DNA from 4 places in the Streptomyces sp. NPDC022552 genome. Region 1 is predicted to be linked to each of the others. Evidence: riboswitches for the same ligand, from Rfam matches in the RefSeq annotation. Region 1 holds a riboswitch; each other region holds the start of a gene.
The links. Region 1 has a riboswitch for cyclic di-AMP ahead of ACZ3OF_RS27405 (M23 family metallopeptidase). Riboswitches for the same ligand answer to the same signal wherever they lie in the genome.
Positions count from the first base shown of each region.

Region 2: it holds a riboswitch for cyclic di-AMP, as region 1 does, so the genes downstream of both, ACZ3OF_RS25015 (transglycosylase SLT domain-containing protein) here and ACZ3OF_RS27405 (M23 family metallopeptidase) in region 1, are expected to answer to the same signal.
Region 3: it holds a riboswitch for cyclic di-AMP, as region 1 does, so the genes downstream of both, ACZ3OF_RS15005 (C40 family peptidase) here and ACZ3OF_RS27405 (M23 family metallopeptidase) in region 1, are expected to answer to the same signal.
Region 4: it holds a riboswitch for cyclic di-AMP, as region 1 does, so the genes downstream of both, ACZ3OF_RS01930 (M23 family metallopeptidase) here and ACZ3OF_RS27405 (M23 family metallopeptidase) in region 1, are expected to answer to the same signal.

Region 1 is NZ_JBVHGJ010000012.1:107,987-113,056, forward strand. Features, by position in the region: gene ACZ3OF_RS27390 (bifunctional acetate--CoA ligase family protein/GNAT family N-acetyltransferase) at 1-419, opposite strand, end outside; gene ACZ3OF_RS27395 (HPr family phosphocarrier protein) at 596-877, shown strand; gene ACZ3OF_RS27400 (GntR family transcriptional regulator) at 1,095-1,778, opposite strand; gene ACZ3OF_RS27405 (M23 family metallopeptidase) at 1,948-2,733, opposite strand; cyclic di-AMP (ydaO/yuaA leader) riboswitch at 2,747-2,912, opposite strand; gene ACZ3OF_RS27410 (M16 family metallopeptidase) at 3,125-4,492, opposite strand; gene ACZ3OF_RS27415 (M16 family metallopeptidase) at 4,519-5,070, opposite strand, start outside.
Region 2 is NZ_JBVHGJ010000010.1:157,508-162,577, reverse strand. Features, by position in the region: gene ACZ3OF_RS25020 (phosphoribosyltransferase family protein) at 1-479, shown strand, start outside; gene ACZ3OF_RS25015 (transglycosylase SLT domain-containing protein) at 502-1,389, opposite strand; cyclic di-AMP (ydaO/yuaA leader) riboswitch at 1,392-1,543, opposite strand; gene ACZ3OF_RS25010 (phosphocholine-specific phospholipase C) at 1,866-3,890, opposite strand; gene ACZ3OF_RS25005 (PP2C family protein-serine/threonine phosphatase) at 4,075-5,070, opposite strand, start outside.
Region 3 is NZ_JBVHGJ010000004.1:436,775-441,844, forward strand. Features, by position in the region: gene ACZ3OF_RS14995 (ClpP family protease) at 1-572, shown strand, start outside; gene ACZ3OF_RS15000 (hypothetical protein) at 580-885, shown strand; cyclic di-AMP (ydaO/yuaA leader) riboswitch at 1,226-1,399, shown strand; gene ACZ3OF_RS15005 (C40 family peptidase) at 1,403-1,879, shown strand; gene ACZ3OF_RS15010 (ATP-binding protein) at 2,097-2,555, opposite strand; gene ACZ3OF_RS15015 (8-amino-7-oxononanoate synthase) at 2,714-3,880, opposite strand; gene bioB (biotin synthase BioB) at 4,025-5,070, shown strand, end outside.
Region 4 is NZ_JBVHGJ010000001.1:400,198-405,267, forward strand. Features, by position in the region: gene ACZ3OF_RS01915 (helix-turn-helix domain-containing protein) at 1-669, shown strand; gene ACZ3OF_RS01920 (DUF6126 family protein) at 690-842, shown strand; gene ACZ3OF_RS01925 (tyrosine-protein phosphatase) at 858-1,670, opposite strand; cyclic di-AMP (ydaO/yuaA leader) riboswitch at 2,065-2,221, shown strand; gene ACZ3OF_RS01930 (M23 family metallopeptidase) at 2,224-3,180, shown strand; gene ACZ3OF_RS01935 (SGNH/GDSL hydrolase family protein) at 3,352-4,164, shown strand; gene ACZ3OF_RS01940 (STM4011 family radical SAM protein) at 4,151-5,011, opposite strand; gene ACZ3OF_RS01945 (STM4012 family radical SAM protein) at 5,021-5,070, opposite strand, start outside.

The DNA.
Region 1 (5,070 bases):
AGGGCGGATGCCACGCCCCGCCCCTGGTGGGCGTCCTGGACCAGGAAGGCGACCTCGGCCTCGTCGGCCGGCGCGGAGGCGGGCATGCCGCGGTCGTCGATCCGGTCGTACCGCACGGTGGCGATGAACTCCCCGCCGACCGTCGCGGCGAGTCCCACCCGGTCGACGAAGTCGTGGTGGGTGAAGCGGTGCACGTCCTTGGCGGAGAGCCTCGGGTACGGCGCGAAGAAGCGGTAGTACTTCGACTCGTCGGAGACCTGTTCGTAGAAGCTGACCAGCCGTTCGGCGTCGTCGGCGGTGATGGGCCTGATGCGCGCGGTGCCGCCGTCACGGAGGACCACGTCCGCTTCCCAGTGGTCGGGGTAGGCGTGCTCCGGCTGTTCCGCCTGCCGACCCGGCTGTTCCGACGCGCTCTGCATGGGGCAAGCGTACGGCCGGGGTCCGACACGGGCACCGGTCGCGCGGCACCTGCGCGCCATGCAAGGTAAGGAGGACCGATCGGCCTTCCCGCGGGGGCCGAAGGTCGGCCACGAGCACCCCGCGGCCCGTGAGAGACTGGTCTAGACAACCCGCTTGAGACTTGAAGGGCAACACCATGGCTGAGCGCCGCGTCAACGTCGGCTGGGCCGAGGGCCTGCACGCCCGCCCCGCCTCCATCTTCGTCCGTGCCACCACGGCCTCCGGCGTCCCCGTGACGATCGCCAAGGCCGATGGCAACCCGGTGAACGCCGCGTCGATGCTCGCGGTGCTCGGCCTGGGCGCGCAGGGCGGCGAGGAGATCGTTCTCGCTTCGGACGCCGAGGGCGCCGAGGCCGCGCTCGACCGCCTGGCGAAGCTGGTTGCCGAGGGGCTCGAGGAGCTTCCCGAGACCGTCTGACCTGATCTCCGAAAAAGCCGCGCACGCCGGAACACCGGCGGCGCGGCTTTTTCGTCCCCCCGATTCCGCGGGCACATTCAGTGCGACGTATTGCGGTCAGCGCATTGCGTGCGACGCATGGCGGACAGCGCATTGCGCACAGCATATTTCCGGGCGCCATTCCATGCACGACGGAGCGGGCCCGCGAAATTCCCACCCTTTGTATACGGACCGCTCGTTAATTCCGGACGCTCGCGGTGTTGACGACATGTTGCGAAACCCTCACACGCCCGCCCTCCGGGCGCTTCAGCCGGTACAGCGCCAACGACCGTTCGGCGTGCGACGCGGTCAGCGCACGGGCCCGTTCGGCGTCGCCCCGCGCCACCGCGTCCACGATCGCCCCGTGCTCGGCCCATGCCTCGACCGGCTGGGCGGGGATCTCGACCGCGTACATCCAGGCGATCTTGTGCCGTAGCTGGGTGAGCAGGGCGCTGAGCGCCGGGCTGCCCGAGGCCTGGGCCAGCGTCTCGTGGAACCAGCCGCCGAGCGGGCGCAGGTCCTCCGCCTGCCCCCGCCGGGCCCGCTCCTGCCCCAGCCTGACCAGCCCCCGCAGCACCTTGAGGTGTGCCTCCGTGCGGCGCTGCGCGGCGCGCGCGGCGCCGAGCGGTTCGAGCAGGGACCGGACGTCCAGCAGGTCGGCCGCCTCCTGCTCGGTGGGCTCGGCGACATGGGCGCCCGCGTGCCGGCGGGTGATCACGAAGCCCTCGGACTCCAGGGTGCGCAGCGCCTCGCGGACGGGGACGCGGGAGACTCCGTAACGGCGGGCCAGCTGCTCCTCGGTCAGCCGGCTGCCGCGCTCGAAGACCCCGAGGACGATGTCGTCCCGGATCGCCGTGCATACAGAGTGCGCGGGAATGCGCATGTTCGACCTCCGCCTTAATCCGCGCGAAACCGGTTCTCCGGCGACTCTATTGCAGCAGGGCAATGTTTCCGATGGCTCCCCAGGAACCATGGATATGTTTTTGGTCAGCGAAAAGCCCCGGCTCAGTACGAGCCGGGGCTTTTCTGACGTGCTGGGAAGACCTGAACGGTCAGACGTTCACACCGCGGGCGCGGAGGTACGCGATCGGGTTGATGTCCGAGCCGTACTCGGCGGTGGTGCGGGCCTCGAAGTGGAGGTGCGGGCCGGTGGAGTTGCCGGTCGAGCCCGAGAGGCCTATCTGCTGGCCCGGGGTGACGGACTGGCCGACCCCGACACTGATGGCCGAGAGGTGACCGTACTGGGTGTACGTGCCGTCGTTCATCCGGATGACGACGTTGTTGCCGTACGCGCCGCCCCAGCCGGCCTCGACGACGGTGCCGGAGCCCACGGAGACGACCTTGCTGCCGGAGGCGGCGTGGAAGTCGATGCCGGAGTGGCTGCCGGAGGACCAGAGCGAGCCGCCGGTCTTGTAGCCGGTGCTGACGTACGAGCCGGCCACGGGGAGTTGGAAGGAGTTCAGGCGCTTGCGCTCGGCCTCACGGGCGGCGCGCTCCTTGGCCTCGCGGATCTCCTTGGCGCGGGCCTCGGCCTTGCGCTTCGCCTCGGCCTTGGCACGGGCCTCCGCCTTGCGCTTCGCCTCGGCCTCGGCGGCCTCGCGCTCCTGCGCGGCGGCCTGGGCGTCGATGGTGTCGGCGAGGGAGTCGGCGGCGACGATCTGGGTCAGCCCGGTGTCCTCGACGGAGGGGGCCGCGTCCGTGTCGACGGCGAGTGCCGGGGAGGCGAGGGTTCCGATGACGCCGGTGGTGGCGAGGGTCGCCATGCCGGCGATGCCCGCGCTGCGACGCGCCAGACGGCTCGGACCACGATGCTTCCCGGTGGCACGGGTGAACGCCATGTAGGGGCTGTTCCTTTCCTTCCTTCTCGCCTACCGGGTTAGCTGACGGGTTCGGAGCAGGAAGGTCTCCTACGGGCCCCTCCGCACGGGTGCGAAGGCGTCCGATTCACCCCAGGGACTTCGTGTGGGTCCCCGGCTCCCCAGGCTCGCGCCTGACGGGGACTCGGCGATGACTGTCCGATGCCGCGGGTGCGGCGGGTGCAACTGGCGAACAGCCGGACTGACGCTAAGCGGACCATCTTTCAATCACCAAACAGACACGCCTGTTTGTAAGACATGCCACAGGCCATACACCCATCCTCTGCGGCAATACGGACAAAGAGGAGGACCCCGACGTACCGTGACGTCGGGGTCCTCCGGTGCCGTCGGCCGCGACGGCGGTCCGGCTCAATCAGCCGGTGACGACGGTCACTTCGCCGATGCCGAGGGCGCGCACCGGCGCCTCGATCTCCGACGCGTCACCCACGAGCACGGTGACGAGACGGTCCACGGGGAAGGCGTTGACGACCGCGGCCGTCGCCTCCACCGTGCCGGTCTCGGCGAGGCGCGCGTACAACTGCGCCTGGAAATCGTCCGGAAGGTGCTGCTCGACCTGATCGGCGAGGGTCCCGGCGACGGAGGCGGCGGTCTCGTACTTGAGCGGTGCCACGCCCACCAGGTTCTGCACGGCGACGTCGCGCTCGGCGTCCGTCAGACCCTCGGCGGCGAGGGTGCGCAGCACCTTCCACAGGTCGTCAAGTGCCGGGCCGGTGTTGGGGGTGTCGACGGAGCCGCTGATGGCGAGCATCGAGGCGCCGTTGCCCTTGCCGTCGGAGCGCAGCACCTGGCCGAAGGCGCGGACACCGTAGGTGTAGCCCTTCTCCTCGCGCAGGACGCGGTCCAGGCGGGAGGTGAGCGTGCCGCCGAGGCAGTACGTGCCGAGGACCTGGGCCGGCCAGACTCGGTCGTGCCGGTCCGCGCCGACCCGGCCGATCAGCAGCTGGGTCTGGACGGCACCCGGGCGGTCGACGATGACCACACGGCCGGTGTCGTCGGCCGTGATCGGCGGGACCGGGCGGGACTCGGCGGAGTTCCCCGTCCAGGCGCCCAGCGTCTCGGCGAGCACCTTGTCCAGGTCGACGTCGGTCAGGTCGCCGACGACGACGGCCGTGGCCGTGGAGGGCCGGATGTGCGCCTCGAAGAAGGCGCGGACGGCGCCGGCGTCGATCGCCTCCACCGTCTCCTCGGTGCCCTGGCGCGGCCGGGACATGCGCGCGCCGGCCGGGAACAGCTCCTTGGAGAGCTGCTTGGCCGCCCGGCGGGCCGGGTTGGCCGTCTCGTGCGGGATCTCGTCGAGCCGGTTGCGCACCAGGCGCTCGACCTCGGTCTCGAGGAACGCGGGCGCGATCAGGGCCTCGGAGAGCAGCCCGAGCGCCTTGGGCAGCCGCGAGACGGGGACCTCCAGGGAGACCCGTACACCCGGGTGGTCGGCGTGCGCGTCGAGCGTGGCGCCGCAGCGCTCCAGCTCGGCCGCGAACTCCTCGGCGCTGTGCTGGTCCGTGCCCTCGGAGAGCGCGCGGGCCATGATCGTGGCGACCCCGTCGAGACCCGCGGGCTCGGCCTCCAGAGGGGCGTCGAGGAAGATCTCGACGGCGACGACCTGCTGGCCGGGGCGGTGGCAGCGCAGCACGGTCAGGCCGTTGTCCAGCGCTCCGCGGTCCGGGGCCGGGAAGGCCCACGGCCTGGCGGTGCCCGGCTCCGGCTGCGGGTGGAACGTCATGCTCGTCAAAGACGCGGCAGCGTCGGTCACTGGTCCGCTCCCTCTTCCTCGTCGCTGTCGCTCTGCTCGGCGTCGTTCTGTTCGGTGCCGATCGGCTCGTAGACCAGCACCGCGCGGTTGTCCGGACGCAGCTGGGCCTCGGCGACGGCCCGCACCTCCTCGGCGGTGACGTCCAGGACCCGGTTGACAGCGGTCAGGGCGAGCTGCGGGTCGCCGAACAGGACCGCGTAGCGGCACAGTTCGTCGGCGCGGCCCGCGACCGTGCCGAGCCGGTCCAGCCACTCCCGCTCCAACTGGGCCTGGGCGCGCTCCATCTCCTCGGGCGTCGGGCCCTCGGAGGCGAACCGGGCCAGCTCCTCGTCGACGGCGGCCTCGATCTCGGGCACCTCGACCCCGCCGGACGTCTTGACGTCCAGCCAGCCGAGCGAGGGCGCGCCGGCCAGGCGGAGCAGGCCGAAGCCGGCGGCCACGGCCGTACGGTCGCGGCGGACCAGACGGTTGTGAAGCCGGGAGGACTCGCCGCCGCCGAGGACGGTCAGGGCGAGGTCGGCGGCGTCGCACTCGCGCGTGCCGTCGTG
Region 2 (5,070 bases), on a different contig from region 1:
TCGGAACGCTCCTGTTCGACCTGCTCACCGAGGAGGAGGCCGACGACCGGGACAACGTGTTCGACACGGAGCTGCTGGCCGGCCGGCTGGCCAGGGCCACGCACTGGCTGGCGGGCCGGCCGGGCCTCGACGGGCTGCGGATCGGCTACTTCGGCGCCAGCACGGGCGCCGCGGCCGCCCTCTGGGCCGCCGCCGACCCGCTGTCCGACGTGTCCGCCGTCGTCTCGCGCGGCGGCCGCCCGGACCTCGCGGGGGCGCGCCTCGCGCAGGTGCGCGCCCCGACGCTGCTGATCGTGGGGGGTCGCGATCCGCTCGTACGGGAGCTGAACGAGGCGGCGCAGGCGCGGCTCACCTGCGAGAACCGGCTCGTCGTCGTCGACGGTGCCGGGCACCTCTTCGAGGAGCCGGGCACGCTGGAAGAGGTCGGCGAACTCGCCGCGGGCTGGTTCGCCGACCACTTCCGGAGCGCTCGTGGCTGAGCGCCCGTCACCGGAGCGACTGTCAGTACGGTCCGTTGACGTTGTCGATGGAGCCGTAGCGGTCCGCGGCGTAGTTGCAGGCCGCGGTGATGTTGGCGACCGGGTCGAAGAGGTCCATGGACGTACCGGGCACGTGGTAGGCCAGGAAGGTCGGTTCGATCACCTGCAGGAGGCCCTTGGACGGGGTGCCCTTGACGGCGTTGGAGTCCCAGAGGTTGATCGCCTGCGGGTTGCCCGAGGACTCGCGCATGATGTTGCGGTGGATGCCCTCGTACGAACCGGGGATGCCGTACTTCTGCAGGACGTCGAGGGACTCGCGGATCCAGCCGTCCAGGTCGTTGGTGTAGCTCTTGGCGGCGGCAGGAGCGGCCTTGGCCGGGGCGGCGGCGGGGGCCTTCGCCGGGGCGGCCTTGGCGGGGGTCTTGGTCGCGGCGGCGCCGGGAGCGGCGCTCCGCTGCTGCGAGCGGTCCGCGCGGTCCGTGCTCGTCGTACGGGCCGAGGACTTCTGCTTCTCGGCGGCCGCGGGCTTCCCGGTCAGCGAGAGTTCCAGACCCGGGTGAATAAGTGACGGATTGTCACCGACGGCCTTGCGATTCGCCTGGTACAGGGCCTTCCAGCCGCCTCGCACGCCCTGTTCGTGTGCGATCACGGAAAGGGAGTCACCGCCGACGACGGTATAGATCTTGGGGGCGGAATTCCCTGCGGCGGGAACCGATTCCGCGATCTTCGCCGGGCTGGTGAAGGCGGTCTTCTGGACGGGCGCGACGGTGTGCGCCGCGTTCGGCGCCGCGTGCGCGCCGGCCGTCGCGACGAGGGGGAGGGCCAGCGCGGCTCCACCCGTACTCGCGAGGGCGATACCGCGGCTGAGGGGACGTCGCTTGGGGCGCCGGTGCTTACCGTGAGCGGGCATGAAGGATTCCTCTCCGGCGCCTGCGGGGTGAGCTGTCGGGTTCGGGCTGGAGCTGCCCGGCCGCACGCGTGCGGCTTCACCCCAAGCCGCTCCGGAAATCCGGGCCGGCGAAAAAACTGGGTCCCCCGCTCCTGCCGACGGGTGAATGGTTGGTCTTTTCGGACGGTGGCAGGATTCGGCGATCCGTCCGGGTCGAGGTGACCGTAGGCGAGAAATGTCGGACGGAACAAGGCTGGGCATGGATGCGAAATGAACAGGAAATTCAGAAATGAGTTCCCCGCAGCCGCGGCAGCACCGAACTTCCTTGGGGCGCAAGGGGAAGGGGTCCGTCCGGAAGGGTTGCGTCCCGATCGCGTGATTCCTGTCACCCCGGTAGTCAAAACGGTCATACCGGTAAATTCAGCTGAGTAGAGAAAAGGGGCACAAGGGCATGAAAATGCCCTTGTGCCCCTTTTGGTGGGAAGTAGTGGGGTACGTCAGCCTGTGGTGCTCGGGGCGCCGGTCTCGATGTGACCGGTGTAACGGCGCGACCAGGTGCCGTCGATGTCGGCCGTGATCGTGAAGTCGTACCAGCCGTCGCTGTACGCCACGGCGTTGAAGAAGTCCTCGCGCGAGGAGTTCGCCGGGACCGGGTACGTCCACGGCCCGTCCGTGCGGTAGGCGTTCGAGCGGATCGTGAAGGTCACGGGGCCGGCCGAGGTGTTGGTCATCCTGAAGTAGACCGCCGTCTTCCCGGTGCCCGGCTCGGTCGCGAACCTCGCCGCCACCTCGATCGCCTTGCCCGCCTTCGACGCGTCACCGATGAAACGGCGCAGGAAGCGGTTGGGGCCCATCATCGAGATGTCGTACTTGCCCGACCCGGACCCGAGCCCGATGTTGAAGTAGTCCGTGGACGTCGTGCCCGGGTCGACCGTGTACTGCCAGGCCGCCGTGTCCCGGTGCTGGTGCGGGTGGATCGTGAAGTGCGCGGCCCGCTTCGCCTGCGCGCCCCGGTTCGTCATCGAGAACCAGGCGAGGATCTTGCCCGCCGCACCGAACTCGAACCGGTCGAGGTTGCCGTTGACCTGGTACGGCACGGCGCGCGCCGGACGGGTGCCGGACTCCTGCGCGGGCAGGGCGTTGTCCTGCGGCACCGGGTTCGGCAGCGGGCCGCAGGTGGACTGCCCGATGACCTTGGCGGTGGAGGGCAGGCCGGAGGGAACTCCGTACACCGGTCGCGCGAAGTCGAAGACGCCCGTCAGGTCGCCGGTGACCTTCCGCCGCCACGCGCTGATGTTCGGGCAGGTGGCGGGGGTTCCGATGGCGGCCGTCCAGGTCTCCATGAAGCGCAGGACGGAGGTGTGGTCGAAGACCTCGGAGCTCACCCAACCGCCGCGCGTCCAGGGCGACATGACGAGCATGGGGACACGGAAGCCCAGACCGATCGGCACGCCGTCGATGTACTCGCCGGGCGTTCCGGGCGGAGCGACCGGCGGCGGCACATGGTCGAAGAACCCGTCGTTCTCGTCGTAGTTGAGGAACAGCACGGTCGAGTCGAAGACCTCGGGGTTCGCGGCGAGCGCACGGTAGACGAGATCGACGAAGTGCGCGCCGTCGCCGGGCGGGGCGTAGGGGTGCTCGGAGAACGCCTCGCTCGCCACCACCCAGGAGACCTGCGGCAGGGTTCCGGCGACGGCGTCGGCGCGGATCGCGGCGGCTATGTCGTCCGGGGTGGAGCCGGTGACCTTCGGCACGGAGCCCATGCCGCGGTCGTGCAACGGGTCGCCCGGCCGGGCGTCGGTGAACTTCTTGAAGTACGCGAGGCCGTTGTCGCCGTAGTTGTCCTGGGCGTTCTGGTAGACCTTCCAGTTCACACCGGCCCGCTGGAGCGCCTCGGCGTACGTCTCCCAGGTGAGCCCGGACTCCTCGCCGCCGTCCTTGCTGGAGGCGTCGATCCTGCCGCTCCAGAGGAAGGTGCGGTTCGGGCCCGTGGCGCTGAGCGCCGAGCAGAAGTACGCGTCGCAGACGGTGTAGTTGTCGGCGAGGGCGTAATGGAAGGGGATGTCGCCGCGGTCGAGATAACCGAGGGTGCGGGTGTTGCCGACACCCGTGACCCAGTTGTCCATCCGGCCCTTGTTCCATGCCGCGTGCTGCGAGGTCCAGCTGTGCGGCAGGTCCCCGTTGCACTGCGCGAGGGTCTCCCCGTCGACACCGCCTGCCGGCGGGGTGGCGCTCAGCTTCCACGGGTACTGCCGGCCACCCCAGTTGGGCTGGTGGAACATGCCCCAGCCGCCCGGGATGTTCCCCGCCGCCCGGTCGCCGAAGCCGCGGACACCGCGCAGTCTGCCGAAGTAGTGGTCGAAGCTGCGGTTCTCCTGCATGAGGATCACGACGTGCTTGACGTCGGTGATGGTGCCGGTCGCGGCGGAGGCGGCGGCCGACGCCGTGCCCGTGGGCAGCGTCGCACCCGCCACGAGCCCTGCCCCGATCCCGACGAATCCCCTGCGGCTGATGGGAGTCATGCCCCGCCTCTCGTGTCACCGCGTGCCCCCATGGCACACGGTGGACAGAATGAGGGAGGCGAGCTTAAAGGTATACCTCCGTGCGGTAATTCTTGGGTGAACTTACGAAGGGCCTCGGGTGGTGGCGATCTGATTGGTCCCGAAGCGAACCAATGCGACGAACGGCACGATGCAGCGACCGCTTCTAGGCGAGGGGGCCGGCGGCGTCCCGGCGCAGCATCAGCAGTGCCGCGTCGTCCTCGGCGTGTGGTCCGTCCGTGAGGGAGCCGAGCAGGTGGTCGGCCAGCTCCTCCAGATCGGTCGGTCCGTCCGAGAAGGCGGCGGCCAGCCGGGAAAGCCCGAGATCGAAGTCCTCACCCGGTTTCTCGACCAGTCCGTCGGAGTAGAGCAGCAGCGTCTCGCCCGGCGCCAGCCGGGCCGTCGTGTACGGGTACGAGGCGAGCCCCCAGGCGGCGGGGAGGCCCAGCGGCGGGCCGCCCGCGAGGGGCAGGCACGCGACGGTGCCGTCCGCGTGGCGCAGCAGCGGCGGCGGATGACCCGCGTTCGCCGCGTGGACCTCTCCCGTATCCAGTACGACCCGCAGGTACTGGCAGGTGGCGAAGCGGTCGGCGTCCAGGTCCGCGAGGAACGCCGACGCCTTCCCCAGCACGCTGTCGCACCCATGGCCCTCCGCCGCGTACGCGGTCATGGCGACGCGCACCTGCCCCATGAGCGCCGCGGCCTCGATGTCGTGCCCCTGCACGTCACCGATCGCGAGCCCCAGACCGCCGTCGGGCAGTATCACCGCGTCGTACCAGTCACCACCGACCCGTACCCCCTGCCGGGCCGTCCGGTAGCGCACCGCGATCCGGCCCCCGGGCGTCGCCGGGATCCGGCGCGGCAGCATCGCGTTCTGCAGACCGGCGGCGATCTCACGCGACCGGTCGAGCGCCAGCACCCGGTGCACCGCCCGGGCGACCGCCTTGGCCCAGGCGTTCATCAGGGTGTGGTCCGCCAGGGTGAAGACGGAGCGGTCGTCGTAGAAGACGCCCAGGGCGCCGAGCGGCTGCCCCTCGTCGACCAGCGGCAGGAACGCGGCCGCCGTGGCATCGAAGCCGTGCCGATGGGGCGCCAGCCGCGGATAGCGGTCCAGAAAGGCACGGGCGGAGGTGAAGAAGAGCGGACTGCTCGTGCGGACGAC
Region 3 (5,070 bases), on a different contig from region 1:
GCCGGACCCTAGACCCGTACTCCAAGCTGCTCGAGGAGCGCATCGTCTTCCTCGGCACCCCGATCGACGAGACCTCGGCCAACGACGTCATCGCCCAGCTCCTGCACCTGGAGTACGCCGACCCGGACCGGGACATCTCGCTCTACATCAACTCACCCGGCGGTTCGGTCAGCGCCATGGCCGCGATCTACGACACGATGCAGATCGTCACCTGCGACGTGGAGACCACCTGCCTCGGGCAGGCCGCCTCGACCGCCGCCGTGCTGCTCGCGGCGGGCGCGCCCGGGAAGCGGCTCGCGCTGCCCGGCGCCCGGGTCGTGCTCCAGCAGCCCACGACGGACGAGCCGTTGCAGGGACAGCCGAGCGATCTCGACATCCAGGCAAGGGAATTGATCCGGCTCCGCGCGATGCTGGCCGGCATCCTGGTCACCCACACCGGGCAGAGCCGCGAGCGGATCGACGCCGACATCGACCGCGTCACCGTCCTCGACGCACCGGCCGCCACCGCGTACGGCCTGGTGGACCACGTGATCCAGAACCGCGGGGCGTCGGGCGGCGCCGGGGCCCGGTGAGCCGGACATGGTTCCCGAGCTGCCACCCCTGCCCGCCCTGACGCGTGCCGAGGGCGAGTTCATCGACGCCTATCTCGAAGTCGTCGACCTGCTGGGACGGATCAATCCATCCAAGGGATCGCATACGTATGGGGCGCTGCGCGCGGCACAGGCCCTGGTGGGGAAGGCGAACGCCCTGCGCGACGCGCTGACGGTGATGCATGTCCGCGGTGAGAGCGAGGTCCACGCGGAGACATTGACCCGCGCGCTGCGGCTGTTGGACGGGGAGCGCCGGGCGCGCCGGGTCACCGTGCCGGAGAAACCGGCGAGTTGACATATCCCCGTGTCGTGTCGAGGTCCACTCGGAGCAGCGGAGCCGCAGAATCGCTCCCCCGTTCGGCGTAGTCGACGAATCGACATATGTGTGGGGTGAGTTGCACAACAGGTGTACGCATCTGGCGGAATCGGGCCACTCCACCCCTGGTCCGGGACTCGTCGGCCAAACCTCCGAAGATCACGAAACCTGCCTGTCCACTCGAATGGATCAGTCGTGAGGAGCCTCACATAACGCCGTTTCGACTCGGATTTCGCCCTGGTTGTGGGTCAAGATCCCTCACGACGACAAGCCCCCGCCACCGCGGCGGGGCGGTCCGGGCGGACGCCGAGTCCTGCCGCTGTCCCGGATGTCTGGTCGACAGGAGTGGATCGGCAGGAGTGGAGGACCCGAGCAGTACGGGACGGCCGCCCAGTGAGGGCCGTTCCTCGGGGTGAAGCCGCAGCCGCGGCCGGGCAACTTCGCCAGCCCGAACCCGACAGGTCATCCTTCACAGGCGGCTGACGAAGGGTTGCGCATGAGTGCGCAGATTCATGTCCCGTCCATGCTGTCCCGGGCCGGAGCCGTCTCGGCTCTCACCCTCGCCGCCCTCGGCGGCACGATGCTGGCGCCAGGCGCCGCACCGGAGGCCCAGGCCGCGACGTCGCACGCCGGCAAGGCGCTGAACATCGCCGCCTCCAAGAAGGGATCGCCCTACAAGTACGGAGCGTCCGGACCGACCAGGTTCGACTGCTCGGGGCTCACGCTCTACTCGTACAAGAAGGCGGGCAAGTCGCTGCCTCGTACCGCGCAGCAGCAGTACAACAAGACCCGGCACATCTCGGCCTCCAGCCGGCAGAAGGGGGACCTGGTCTTCTTCCACTCGGGTGGAAGGGTCTACCACGTGGGGATCTATGCGGGTAGCGGCAAGATCTGGCACTCGCCCAAGACCGGCTCCTGGGTGAAGCTCGACAAGATCTGGTCGTCCAAGGTGTATTACGGCCGGGTCCGCTGACGCCGCGCCGAAGCCGACGCGCCGTGTTGTGATGTGAGCTGACGCGGCGGGTGGGTGCGGTGGCGCCGCCGCACCCCTCGCCCTCGGCACCCTGGGGACACGAGCGCTTCACCCCGAGGGGGGCGCGCCTGCCGCCCGCTCCCCCACCGCCTCGGCCGAGCGTCATCACTCGTCCGGGCTACCCACCCCGCCCGGCCGCGCGGCGGGTTCGTGCCGGCTAGGAGCCGGCGGGCTGAGCGGCGAGCGCCTGGTGCGGCGCGGCGGTCCAGGGAAGGTTGATCCAGACCGTCTTGCCGCCCTCGCTGGTCGGCGTGACGGAGAGCCGACCCCCGGCCTCGGCCGTCAGGAAACGGATGATGACCATCCCCCGGCCGTTGTCCTGCTGCACCGCCGCCGGGAGCCGCTTGGGCCAGCGGGGGTGGCTGTCGGTGACGCCGATGTGGAGCTGCTCCTCGCGCTCCAGCCGGACGTCGACGGTGAAGGTGGGCGACTGCCCGAAGGTGTGCTGGACGGCGTTGGTGGCCAGTTCGGAGACGATGAGCCGGACGGTGTCGGCGGTGTCGCCGGCCTCCGCGAGCCCCCAGCCGGTCAGGACGTCGGCGACGTATCTTCGGGCGGCGGAGACCGAGGCGGGATCGCTCGGCAGAGTGACGGTTGCTTCCTGGTGGTCTGCCATGGCGACGCTGTCCCTTTCCCACCGGGCCCGGCCCGGATTGCGCTACGCGTCAGAGTGCCACCGATCGTGGCGCCCCGTATGGCGATCCACCAAGATATGTGCATATTTGTCGCTCGAAGCGGTGAACTCTGCTACGAGAGACCGTATTTGGGCTGCGCTCAGTGGGCCGGAGGTGCTGTCCTCACGATCGTGGCGACGGCCTGCTCGATCTGCGCGTCCGTCAGATCCGCGCGGGCGGTGAGCCGCAGCCGGGAGACGCCGTCCGGGACGGACGGCGGGCGGAAGCAGCCGACGACGAGCCCCTGGTCACGGCAGTCCGCCGCCCACCGCAGCGCGGCCTCGGGCGAGGGCGCGCGGACGGAGACGACGGCCGCCTCCGGACGTACGGCGGTCAGTCCGGCCGCGGTGAGCAGCCGGTGCAGCGTGGTGGCGACTGTCCGCGCGCGTTCGGCGAGGCCGGGGTCGCCCTCGATCAGCCGCAGGCTCGCCAGGGCGGCGCCCGCGGCGGCCGGGGCGAGACCGGTGTCGAAGATGAACGTACGGGCCGCGTTGACCAGGTGCTCGATCACCCGGGCGGGGCCGAGGACGGCTCCGCCCTGGCTGCCGAGCGACTTGGAGAGCGTGACGGTGGCGACGACGTCCGGGTCGCCCGCGAGCCCGGCGGCGTGCAGCCCGCCCCGCCCGCCGTCCCCGAGCACGCCCAGACCGTGGGCGTCGTCCACGACGAGCCCGGCGCCGTGGGCACGGCAGGCGTCGGCCAGCCCGGCCAGCGGGGCCTGGTCGCCGTCCACGGAGAAGACGGAGTCGGAGACCACGAGGGCCCGGCGGCCCGGGTGGGCCTGGAGGGTCTTGCGTACCGCCTCCGGGTCGGCGTGCGGGACCACGGCCGTCTCGGCGCGAGAGAGCCGGCAGCCGTCGACGATCGAGGCGTGGTTGCCCGCGTCGGAGACGATCAGCGCGTCACGGCCGCTCAGCGCGGTGAGGGCGGCGAGGTTGGCGGTGTAGCCGGAGGAGAAGACGAGGGCCGCCTCGAAGCCGCAGAAGGCGGCGAGTTCGCGCTCCAGGCCGGTGTGCAGCCGGGTGGTGCCGGTGACGAGCCGCGAACCGGTGGACCCGGCGCCCCAGCGGCGGGCCGCCTCGGCCGCCGCCTCCGTGACCTCCGGGAGGCGGGTCAGTCCGAGGTAGTCGTTGCTCGCCAGGTCGAGCAGCTCCGACTCGGCCTCCCGTGGCCGGAGCGTACGGACGAGCCCCGCCTCCGCGCGGCGGCGCGCCTCCGCGTCGGTCCAGTCGAACGGCGTCCGGCGGGTGTCCTCGTCCCGGTGCATGGGGCAGATCCTTTTGTAGGCAGCGCACAGACCCTAACCCTCCGTGCCCGGGGACAGGGTGTGGCCATGCACACACCTCAAACCGGCTCGTTTGTTCAGATCCTCCTTGGCCGCGAGGTGTGCCGTAGGCGAGGATCAGCCCTTATGGACCTGCTGAACACGCTGGTGGACAAGGGGCTGCGGCGCGAGCTGCCGAGCCGTGAAGAAGCGCTCGCCGTACTGGCGACCTCCGACGACGAACTGCTCGATGTGGTGGCCGCGGCGGGCAAGGTGCGCCGTCAGTGGTTCGGGCGGCGCGTGAAGCTGAACTATCTGGTCAATCTGAAGTCGGGGCTGTGTCCCGAGGACTGCTCGTACTGTTCCCAGCGGCTCGGCTCGACGGCCGGGATCCTCAAGTACAGCTGGCTGAAGCCGGACGAGGCGTCGCAGGCGGCCGCCGCCGGTGTCGCGGGCGGGGCGAAGCGGGTCTGCCTGGTGGCGAGCGGCCGCGGGCCGACGGACCGGGACGTGGACCGCGTCGGCAAGACCATCGAGGCGATCAAGGAGCAGAACGAGGGCGTCGAGGTCTGCGCGTGCCTCGGCCTGCTCTCCGACGGCCAGGCGGAGCGGCTGCGCGCGGCGGGCGCCGACGCGTACAACCACAACCTGAACACGTCCGAGGGGACGTACGGCGAGATCACCACCACCCACACGTACCAGGACCGGGTGGACACCGTGCAGAAGGCGCACGCCGCCGGCCTGTCGGCGTGCTCCGGACTGATCGCGGGCATGGGCGAGAGCGACGAGGACCTGGTCGACGTCGTCTACGCGCTGCGCGAGCTGGACTCGGACTCGGTGCCGGTGAACTTCCTGATCCCGTTCGAGGGCACACCGCTCGCGAAGGAGTGGAACCTCACCCCGCAGCGGTGTCTGCGGATCCTCGCGATGGTGCGGTTCGTCTGCCCGGACGTGGAGGTCCGGATCGCGGGCGGGCGCGAGGTGCACCTGCGCTCGATGCAGCCGCTCGCGCTGAACATCGCGAACTCGATCTTCCTCGGCGACTACCTGACCAGCGAGGGCCAGGCCGGCAAGGCGGACCTCGACATGATCGCGGACGCGGGCTTCGAGGTGGAGGGCGCGGGCACGACGACGCTGCCCAAGCACCGCGCGGACGCGCTCGCGGAGGCGGGTGCCGCTGCGGCCGGCGGCTG
Region 4 (5,070 bases), on a different contig from region 1:
ATGGCACACCTCTCCGGGAAGCAGTCCGCGGACCCCGCCGCACCGGACGCGTCCGACGCCCTGCCCGAGGCGTCCGCCGCCCCTCCGGACGCGCAGCACGTCGCCCCGCAGCTGCGCGCCCTGCGCAGGCGCCGCGGGCTGACCCTGGAGGTCGCCGCCCAGCGGGCCGGGCTCTCCCCGGCCCATCTCTCCCGGCTCGAGACGGGTCACCGGCAGCCCTCGCTCCCGATGCTGCTGGCGCTCGCCCGTATCTACGGTACGACGGTCTCCGAGCTCCTGGGCGAGGTTCCGCCCGAGCGCGATCCCATCGTCCGGGCGGGCCGGTCCGAGCCCGTCGAGGCCGACGGCTGGACCTACCGCCAGGCCGGCGGACCCGGTCGCGCTCTGCAGGCGCTCCGCGTCCACGTCCCGTACGCCACCCGTGCCGACATCGTGCGCGTCCATCCCGGGGAGGAGTGGCTGCACGTCCTCGACGGGCAGGTGCGCCTCGCGCTCGGCGACGCCGTGCACGTCCTGGATCCCGGGGACAGCGCGCACTTCGACTCGCTCACCCCGCACCGCATCGGCGCCGTCGGCCGCGGCGGGGCCGAGCTGCTCTTCGTCCACACGCTCATGCAGAGCCCCGCCGCCGAGCTGTGCCTCGGTGACGGAGCCCCGCATCTGCGCTGAGCCCTTGGAAAGGGGTCGATATGTCCGAGAAGTCCGCGCCGGTCACCGGCGAGGAGCGCGAGGCCGGGAAGTTCCCCAAGGGTCTGGTGCTCCGGCTCTTCGCCTATCTGGTGGCCGGGCACCTCTTCGCCGGCTTCCTCTACCTGCTCTTCATGCTCGGCGGGCAGCGGTAGCGGACAGGAGAGGGGTCACGCCTCGACGACGAGGCGCTCGCGCAGCCGCGCCCGCGTCTCCGGAGCGAGCTTCAGGCCGTCCGTGAGGTAGCGCTCGACCGTCCCCCAGGTCTGCTCCATCGTCTCGAACGCGGCACGCAGGTACGCGATCCGCGCGTCGAAGAGCGGGCTGAGCAGCTCCATCACCTCGGGTGCCATGGCCTCCGCGGTGGTGGCGCTGCGCTGCACCTTGTAGCGGCGGTGCGGCTCGTTCGACTTCACGTAGTCGGCCTCGATCGCCTCCCGCTCCACGCCCACCGCGAGCAGCGAGACGGCGATGGACAGACCCGCGCGGTCCTTGCCGGCCGCGCAGTGCATGAGCGCGGGGACGCTGTCCTCGGCCAGCGCGTGCAGGACGCGGCTGTGCTCCGCCGTCCGCTCGACGATGATCTCCCGGTATGAATCGGACATTCGGGCCGCCGCCTTGCCGTCACCCAGGATGCCGCGGAGCTGCTCCACCCCGCCGCTCCTGACCAGCTTCCAGAACTCCTTGCCGTCGGCCGGATCGTTGAGCGGTATGTTCACATTCCGTACACCGGGGAGTTCGACGTCCGGTCCCTCGATCTTGACATCGGCCGCGTTGCGGAAGTCGAAGATCGTATGGAGCCCGAGGGTGGAGAGGAATGCCGCGTCCTCCTCGGTGGCGTGCGCCAGGTGGCCGCTGCGGAAGAGACGGCCGAATCGCACCGAACCGCCGTCCACGGTCGGCAGTCCGCCCACGTCCCGGAAGTTGCGTACCCCGGTGAGCTCGGGTTCGGTCGACGGGACCTGCGGCAGCTGCTGCGTCACGAGTGCTCCTGAAGGTTGGCGGATCGGGATCGACTGCTGATCGATTCCTGGGCCAATCATCCCGGGTCGGGGAGCCGCCGCACACCCCCGGGGCATGGGAATGGGTGTTCTGTCCGAATTGGACCATTAGGTATAACGCGCCCTGGTTGCAGGGGAGATGAGATTCGGCGCGTGAGCAGCGTCATAGAAGTGACGGACCGTGCCTGATCGTCTTACGCAATCCCCCGGCCGGAAAAGGGAATCGAGGTTCCGTCATCCACGGAGGGTGACCGGAATCCGGCGTGAATATCCCGCCCCCGATTGCGAATGAAAAGAGGCGGCTTGTTCGCCCCGATCCGCTGGTCTAGCGTCACGCTCAATCCGGTCGGACCCGCCGAATCCTGCCACCGTCCGGTATCCGCACCCACCCACGTACGGCAGGAGCGGGGGACCCAGGTAGTACGCCGATCCGGTCGTTTCCGGACGGCTCGGGGTGAAGCCGCGTGACATGCGGCCGGACATCTCCAGTTCGAACCCGACAGCTCACCTCGCAGGCGACGGAGAGGAATTCGCCATGCCCGCAAAGGGTAAGCACCGCCGTCCCAAGGCCAACCCGCTCACGCGTGGATTCGTCGCCGCCGGTACGGGTGGCGCCGTCGTCGCCCTGCCCCTGCTCGGCGCGACCGGAGCCCACGCCGCCGACAAGGCCGCCCCGTCCGTCACGTCCCAGCAGGCCGTCACCGCCGTCGCCGCGACCCCCGCCAAGGCCCCGGCCGCGGAGAAGACCGCCAAGACGAAGACGTACTCCGTCGTCCGTGGCGACTACCTGTCGAAGATCGCCGCCGATCACCACCTCGCGGGCGGCTGGAAGAAGCTCTACGCGGACAACCGCCAGGTCGTCGGCGAGGACCCGTCGCTGATCCTGCCCGGCATGAAGCTCACCCTCGGCGCCAAGTCGACCGCCAAGGCGGCGCCCAAGGCCGCTCCGAAGACCGCTCCGAAGGCCGCGCCCAAGAAGGCGGCTCCGAAGGCCGAGAAGTCGTCCTCCGACGAGCGCGCCTCGCGCTCGGCCGAGCGTGACACCACCGGCACCGCCGCCGCGGCGTCCGCTCCCGCGCAGGCCTCCTCCGGCTGGGTCTCCCCGGTCAGCGGCGGCATCTCCACCCCGTACCGGGCCTCCGGCGCCATGTGGTCCTCCGGCTACCACACCGGTGTCGACTTCATCGCCTCCTCCGGCACCTCGGTCAAGGCCGTCGGCGCGGGCACCGTCTACTCCGCGGGCAACAGCGGTTCGTACGGCAACGAGGTCGTCATCCAGCACGCCGACGGCACGTTCTCGCAGTACGCCCACCTCTCCTCCCTGGGCGTCTCCGCCGGCCAGACCGTCACCGGCGGCCAGGAGATCGGCCTCTCCGGTTCGACCGGCAACTCCACCGGTCCGCACCTGCACTTCGAGATCCGCACCGGCCCGAGCTACGGCTCGGACATCGATCCGCTGGCCTACCTGCGCTCGCACGGCGTCAGCATCTGACGCACGTGATCTGACGCACCGGCAGCACCCGCGGAGGCCCGGCACTGGGAAGTGCCGGGCCCCCGCGCGTATTCCGGCTTGGTGCAATCTTGACCGGTGGCGTATCTCACCCGGCGTCAACCCCTCCTTACGGTCGCGTAGGTCACATCCATAAGGGAAAGATGTGCTCCCGTGGCAGACGATTCGAGATCAAGAGACACGCACGTATTCGGGTCGTACGCGGCGATCGGGGACAGCTTCACCGAAGGCGTGGGAGATCCCGGGCCCGACGGGAAGTACGTGGGCTGGGCGGACCGCTTCGCGGTACTGCTCGCCGACCGAATGCCGGAGCACGACGCGTTCCGTTACGCCAACCTGGCCGTACGCGGCCGCCTCCTGGACCAGATCGTGGAGGAGCAGGTCCCCAGGGCGAAGGAACTCGCCCCCGACCTGGTGACCTTCTGCGCGGGCGGAAACGACATCATCCGCCCCGGCACCGACCCCGACGACGTCGCCGAGCGCTTCGAGCGCGCCGTCGCCGACCTGACATCCGCCGTCGGCACGGTGATGGTGACGACCGGATTCGACACCCGCGACGTTCCCGTCCTCCGGCATCTGCGCGGAAAGATCGCCACGTACACGGCCCATGTCCGGTCGATCGCCGACCGCTACGACTGCCCCGTCCTCGACCTGTGGTCGCTCAAGTCGGTGCAGGACAGGCGGGCCTGGGACGGCGACCGGCTGCACCTCTCGCCCGAGGGCCACACCAGGGTCGCGCTGCGCGCCGCCCAGGTCCTCGGCATGGACGTACCGGCCGACCCGGACCAGCCCTGGCCCCCGCTCCCGCCGCGCGGCACGCTCGAGGTGCGCCGCGACGACATCAACTGGGCAAGGGAGTACCTCGTGCCGTGGATCGGCCGGCGGCTGCGGGGCGAGAGCTCCGGCGACCACGTGGCGGCCAAGCGCCCCGACCTCATGCCGCTCGGAGACCTCATGCCCCTCTGAGCACGGCCGGGGCCGGGATCCGCTCCAGGACACCGCCCGCGAACACGTCGTACAGCGGCAGCGTCTCCAGATGGACGTAGCCGATGTGACAGTCGCAGACAGAGAGCGGGCAGGCGCGCGGGCGCAGGGCGGCGCGGTACGAACCGTCGTACAGATTGCCCAGCTCGGCCTTCACGAAGTGACAGCGGCGCACGGTCCCGTCACCGTCCACCGAGATCACCGACTCACCGGTCCGGCAGGGGAGACCGGCTGAGGGGTGCGGGCGGCGGCTGTACGGGAAGAGGGGGTCGAGGGCCGTCCAGCCCTCGGCCTCGTCGTCGGTGTACGTGTGCCCCTCGGCCGCGTTCACCCAGAGATAGACCTCGGGCGGGAGATCGTCCCGCAGCCGCCCGGCGTGCTCCCGGTGCTCGGGCAGGCCGACGATCCCGACGCTGAACCGCGTGCCCCGGGCGGTCAACTCGCGGCACTTGGCGAGGAAGCGGTCGTACGGCGTCTGCCCGGGGTGGTACGTGCACCAGAGCGCGAGGGTCCCCGGGTCGGCCTCGGCCAGCCATTCCGTACGGCAGCTCAGATTGGTCTGGATCGCCACCCGCTCGATGTGCGGAAGGCGGGACAGCTCGACGAGCGTACGCCGGTACCAGGACCGGACCAGTCCCTCCCCCCACGGGGTGAAGAGGATCCTCAGCCGGTCACCGGTCTGCGCCGCCGCCCATGAGGAGAACCGCTCCAGCGCCGCCCGGTCGGCGCGCAGCTGATCGCGGCTGTCACGGCGCTTGGCGAAGGGGCAGTAGGGACAGTCGTAGTCGCAGGAGGAGAGCGGGCCGCGGTAGAGGATCGTCAGGTCCATGCCGTCCCCCTACTTCGGCTCGTAGGCGGCCATCGCCGCCCGCACGGCCGGCGAGAAGA